2 linked regions of the Saccharothrix violaceirubra genome follow. The protein of the gene in region 2 interacts with the protein of the main gene of each other region in a pairwise test. Links are inferred from orthologs where the notes say so. Each region holds a gene or a part of one and is shown on either strand. Other genes may lie near its edges.

The links. The genes of interacting proteins can lie anywhere in the genome.
Region 1: the proteins of thrS (region 2) and rplA interact in binary tests that used the Escherichia coli proteins (3 or more experiments, as listed by UniProt). The link is inferred for Saccharothrix violaceirubra from one-to-one orthologs.

The regions. Positions count from the first base shown.
Region 1 is NZ_JACHJS010000001.1:202,644-205,441, reverse strand. Bases 41-2,766 are described here. They hold rplA (50S ribosomal protein L1), read right to left. Parts: upstream 1,899-2,766; coding sequence 1,182-1,898; downstream 41-1,181. Other genes in these bases: nusG (transcription termination/antitermination protein NusG), read right to left, coding at 2,727-2,766; rplK (50S ribosomal protein L11), read right to left, coding at 2,123-2,557; F4559_RS01125 (hypothetical protein), read left to right, coding at 376-1,128; rplJ (50S ribosomal protein L10), read right to left, coding at 41-113. In the rest of the region: more of rplJ, read right to left, coding at 1-40; more of nusG, read right to left, coding at 2,767-2,798. UniProt on the Escherichia coli protein: One of the primary rRNA binding proteins, it binds very close to the 3'-end of the 23S rRNA. Forms part of the L1 stalk. It is often not seen in high-resolution crystal structures, but can be seen in cryo_EM and 3D reconstruction models.
Region 2 is NZ_JACHJS010000001.1:2,230,218-2,233,213, reverse strand. Bases 29-2,952 are described here. They hold thrS (threonine--tRNA ligase), read right to left. Parts: upstream 2,532-2,952; coding sequence 525-2,531; downstream 29-524. Other genes in these bases: F4559_RS11060 (HIT family protein), read right to left, coding at 29-528. In the rest of the region: more of F4559_RS11060, read right to left, coding at 1-28; F4559_RS34335 (helix-turn-helix domain-containing protein), read right to left, coding at 2,979-2,996. UniProt on the Escherichia coli protein: Catalyzes the attachment of threonine to tRNA(Thr) in a two-step reaction: L-threonine is first activated by ATP to form Thr-AMP and then transferred to the acceptor end of tRNA(Thr). The rate-limiting step is amino acid activation in the presence of tRNA.

The DNA.
Region 1 (2,798 bases), 2.0 Mb from region 2 along the record:
GTGGTGAGCTGCGCCATGGAGAGGCCACGGTATTCGGTCACGACAGCGGCCGAGCTACCGCGGAACTTGTCCGACAGCTCGGCGACGGCCGAAACCTTGGTGGGCTTCGCCATGATCGCCTCCTCTCTGGGCTGGGGTGACAACACGCCGGCCGCCCGGAGGCACGAAAAAACGCCCCTGCGCGATCGGCACGGGGCGTCGAAAGCGGATCGGAACCCGCCTTGCTTCCTCGTCCTCCTGCGCGGGCCGCCCGCGTGCTCGCGGAGCCTTCGTTCGCCGATCCCAGGGGATCGACGAAGACCGACGGTCTTCGGTGGAACGCGCCAACCGTAGCAAAGGGCCGGAGCCACGACCAAATTCGGCATGATGTGACCTGTGACCGACGAGCCGCCCCGGAGCCCGCAGCAGCCGGACATCGACCCGGAACAGCTCAGGCAGTTCCAGGAATTCCAACGGTTCCAGGAGTTCCAGCGCTTCCAGCAGGCGCAGGGGCAACACGCCCTGCCGCCGAGTTCCCAGCCGGCGGGCGCGCAGCCACCCGTGCCGCTCCCGCCGGACCCGAAGCCCGCCAAGGCACCGGGCAAGCCCCTGTGGCGTGTCCTCGTGGGCAGCAGGCTGTTCCGGCGGCTGGTCTCCCTCGTCCTGGTGCTGCTGGTGCTCTCGTACTTCTACGAGCGGTTCTTCGGCACGGACGACGTCGGCGACGTCGCCGTGGACAGCGGCGGCGACAAGGGCAACGTCATCGCACCGCAGACGCCCTGGGGCATCCAGGGCACGGTGGCGATGTTCTACAAGCACGTGATCACCGACGACGCCGGGCGGGCGTGCGCGCTTTTCAGCGAGGACAGGGCGGAGAAGTCCTTCGCGGACGCGTTCGGCGCACAGGACTGCGCCGCCGCCGTGCACGCGTTGAACAAGCAGGTCACCAACGAGGCCGACTACCGGCAGGTCGGCTTCCCCGCGGAGATGCGCGGCACGCCGAAGGGCGCCGGCGTCGAGGTCAGCTCGTGCGCGCTCCAGGTCACCGGCGGGCCGCGGCTCGGCCGGTTCGTGCTGACCCGGCAGGTCAACAACACGTGGGTGATCAGCGGGTACGAGGCCGAACCCGCCGACTGCGCGACGGGCTGAAACGCGAAGTGCCCCCGGCGTGGGCCGGGGGCACTTCGACGGACTCGCGGACGTCAGACCGCGGCCTCGTCGGCCAGCAGGTTGCGCGTGCGGTTCGGGTCGACCGGGATGCCGGGGCCCATCGTCGTGGAGACGGTGACCTTCTTCAGGTACCGGCCCTTGGCGGCGGACGGCTTCGCGCGCAGGATCTCGTCGAGCGCGGCGGCGTAGTTCTCGACCAGCTTCTCGGCGTCGAACGACACCTTGCCGATGACGAGGTGCAGGTTGGCCTGCTTGTCCACGCGGAAGTTGATCTTACCGCCCTTGATGTCCGTCACGGCCTTCGAGACCTCGGGGGTCACGGTGCCGGTCTTCGGGTTCGGCATCAGGCCACGCGGGCCGAGGATGCGGGCGATGCGGCCGACCTTGGCCATCTGGTCCGGCGTCGCGATCGCGGCGTCGAAGTCGAGCCACCCGCCCTGGATGCGCTCGATGAGGTCCTCGGAGCCGACCGCGTCCGCACCGGCGGCCTCGGCCTCGGCGGCCTTGTCGCCCGTCGCGAAGACGATCACGCGGGCGGTCTTGCCCGTACCGTGCGGCAGGTTCACGGTGCCGCGGACCATCTGGTCGGCCTTGCGGGGGTCCACGCCGAGCCGGATGGCGACCTCGACGGTCGCGTCCAGCTTGACCTTGGACGTGTCCTTGGCGAGCTTGGCGGCCTCCAGCGGCGAGTACAGCCGCTCCCGGTCCACCAGCTCGGCGGCGTTCTTGTACGCCTTGCTGCGCTTCATGCTTCTGTCCTTAAGCAACAGTCGTGGTGCGAGCTGCGCTCAGCTCTCCCACTGTGTTCGATAGCCCCGACTTCGTCGGGGCGGTTCGGTCGCCCTGGAGTCGCCGTCTTCCCTCGTGATTTCGATCGGCCCTTCGGGCGGATCGAAATGACTCAGTCCAGACGGCAACGGCGACCTCACGGCTGGGGATGGCCCCGAGCAGTGGTGAAGACGCGGTGCGGCGGTCAGCCCTCGATGGTGATGCCCATGGAGCGGGCGGTGCCGGCGATGATCTTGGCGGCCTGGTCGACGTCGTTCGCGTTCAGGTCGACCATCTTGGCGGTGGCGATCTCGCGGACCTGGTCCTGGGTGATCTTGGCGACCTTGACGCGGTGGGGCTCGCCGGAGCCCTTCTCCACGCCCGCGGCCTTGAGGATCAGCTTCGCGGCCGGCGGCGTCTTCAGCTTGAAGTCGAACGACCGGTCTTCGTACACGGAGATCTCGACCGGCACCACGGTGCCGCGCTGCGACTCGGTCGCCGCGTTGTACTGCTTGCAGAACTCCATGATGTTGACGCCGTGCTGACCCAGCGCGGGGCCGACCGGCGGGGCGGGGTTCGCCGCACCGGCCTTGATCTGCAGCTTGATGATCGCTGCGAGCTTCTTCTTCTTGGGAGGCATTTCCGTACTCTCTTGTTCCGGCGCGCGACCCTGCCGGCCGCGGCGGTCCGACGGCCCCGCTCGCGCGGGATACCAGTCCCGCTGACAGCGGGAAACCACCCCGCGCGAGCGGGGTGGTTCTGCACGACAGTCGAGGATACCCCGCGCCGGCGGGGTGCCCCCGAACGCGTCAGATCTTGGAGACCTGGCTGAACGACAGTTCGACCGGCGTCTCGCGGCCGAAGATCGACACCAGGACCTT
Region 2 (2,996 bases):
GGCCAGCAGCCGACGCGTCTCGCCGAGCAATTGGGGCAGCACCTTCGTATGACCGATCACCGGCATGAAATTCGCGTCGCCACCCCAGCGCGGCACCACGTGCTGGTGCAGGTGCGCCGCGATACCGGCACCCGCGACCACGCCCTGGTTCATGCCGATGTTGAACCCGTGCGGCTCCGAGACGGACCGGATCACGCGCATGGCCTTCTGCGTGAACTCGGCGAACTCGACCGTCTCCGCGGGCGTCAGGTCGGTGTAGTCGGGCACGTGCCGGTACGGCAGCACCATGAGGTGGCCGGGGTTGTAGGGGTACAGGTTGAGCACCGCGAACACCAGCTCGCCCCGCGCCAGGATCAGCGTGTCCTCGTCCGGCGACACGGCCACCACCCGGCAGAACGGGCAGCCCGCCGGTTCGTCGCCGTCCGCCTTGCCCTCGCCGCGCACGTAGGACAAGCGGTGCGGGGTCCACAGCCGCTGCAACGCGTCGTGGACCCCGACCCCGTCCTGCTCCTCGTACTCGACCGTCACTTGACCAGGTCCGCCGTGGGCGACGCGTTCTCCCGGCGGGCGATCCACTCGACGACGGTGGCGACCGCGCGCTCGACCGGCACGCCGTTGACCTGGGTGCCGTCGCGGAACCGGAACGACACCGCGCCGGACTCGACGTCCTTGCCGCCCGCGAGCAGCATGAACGGCACCTTCTGCGTGGTGTGGTTGCGGATCTTCTTCTGCATCCGGTCGTCGGAGGCGTCGACCTCGACCCGCACGCCGTGCTTGCGCAGCTCGGCGGCCACGGCGAACAGGTGGTCGAGGTGCTCGTCGGCGATCGGGATGCCCACGACCTGCACGGGCGCCAGCCACGCCGGGAACGCGCCCGCGTAGTGCTCGGTCAGCACGCCGAAGAACCGCTCGACCGAGCCGAACAGCGCGCGGTGGATCATGACCGGGCGCTTGCGGGTGCCGTCGGAGGCGGTGTACTCCAGCTCGAACTTCTCCGGGAGCATGAAGTCGAGCTGGATGGTCGACATCTGCCAGGTGCGGCCGAGCGCGTCCTTGGCCTGAACGGAGATCTTCGGGCCGTAGAACGCGGCGCCGCCGGGGTCCGGGACCAGGGTCAGGCCGCTGGACAGCGCCGCCGCCTCCAGGGTCTTCGTCGCCCGCTCCCACACGTCGTCGGCGCCGATGTACTTCTCGTCGTTGCGGGTCGACAGCTCCAGGTAGAAGTCGTCGAGGCCGTAGTCGCGCAGCAGGCCCAGGACGAAGGCCAGCAGCGACTTCAGCTCCTCCTCCACCTGCTCCTCGGTGCAGAAGACGTGCGCGTCGTCCTGGGTCAGGCCGCGCACGCGGGTCAGGCCGTGGATCACGCCGGACTTCTCGTACCGGTAGACCGTGCCGAACTCGAACATGCGCAGCGGCAGCTCGCGGTAGGACCGCCCGCGCGACCGGAAGATCAGGTCGTGGAAGGGGCAGTTCATCGGCTTGAGGTAGTAGTCCTGGCCGGGCTTGCGCAGCTTGCCCTCGTCGTCGTACTCGGCGTCGAGGTGCATGGCCGGGTACATGCCGTCGCGGTACCAGTCGAGGTGGCCGGAGGTCTGGAACAGGTTGCCCTTGGTGATGTGCGGCGAGTAGACGAACTCGTAGCCCTCCTCGACGTGCCGCGCCCGCGAGTGGTCCTCCATCGCCTTGCGGACGATGCCGCCCTTGGGGTGGAAGACCGCCAGGCCCGAGCCGATCTCGTCGGGGAAGCTGAACAGGTCGAGTTCGGCGCCGAGCCGGCGGTGGTCGCGGCGCTCGGCCTCGGCCAGCAGCTCCAGGTGGGCGTCGAGCGCCTCCTGCGACTCCCACGCGGTGCCGTAGATGCGCTGGAGCTGCGGGTTGCGCTCGTTGCCGCGCCAGTAGGCGGCGGCGACGCGGGTCAGCTTGAACGCCGGGATGTGCTTGGTGGTCGGCACGTGCGGGCCCCGGCACAGGTCGCCCCACACCTGGTCGCCCGAGCGCGGGTCGAGGTTGTCGTAGATCGTCAGCTCGCCGCCGCCGACCTCCATGATCTCGCTGGTGTCGACGTCGCTCTTGATGTCGACCAGTTCGAGCTTGAACGGCTCGGCGGCGAGTTCGGCCTTGGCCGCGTCCACGGACTCGATCACGCGGCGGGAGAACCGCTGCGCGCCCTTGACGATCGCCTTCATGCGCTTCTCCAGCGCCTGGAGGTCCTCGGGGGTGAACGGCTTGTCGACCTTGAAGTCGTAGTAGAAGCCGTCGCGCACGGGCGGGCCGATGCCCAGCTTCGCGTCCGGGAACTGCTGCTGCACGGCCTGGGCCAGCACGTGCGCGGTCGAGTGCCGGATGACCGAGCGGCCGTCCTCGGTGTCGGCGGCCACCGCCTCCACCTCGACGTCCACGGCCGGGGTCCACGACAGGTCGCGCAGGTGGCCCTCGGCGTCGCGGACGACCACGATCGCGTCGGGGCCCTTGCCCGGCAGTCCCGCCTCGCGGACCGCCGTCCCGGCCGTAGTCCCCGCCGGCACCACCACGCGGGGTGGGACGAGTGCGGCTGAGGGGAGCGGCTGGGACACGATGACTCCTCGGAGTGTGACGGTGCTTGCACCGCAGATGTTATCGGTGCTCACCGACGGGTTTTCCGCCGTGCCAGGTTGGCCCGCCCACCCGATCGGGTCAAGGTCGCGCCCGCACGTGGACCAGGCCGTGCAACCCGGCGGCACCCAGGTGGTCGCGAGTCCTCCACCCGGACACCGCGAGTTGCGCACCCGGACACCGCGAGTTGCACGTTCAGGCACCGCGAAATGTGCATTCGGGCACCGCGAGTCCCCACTTCGGAGGCCACCCTGGCCGACGGGCACCGGTCAGCCGGTGAGCGGTTCCGGTGCGGGGCCGGGGTCGAACGCGGCCGAGGGCCCGCGCGATCCACCGCGCCCGGCGCAGGGCCGTGACGAGGTCGGGGTGGTCGCCGCGGAACACGGTCAGCCCACCTCCCGGCC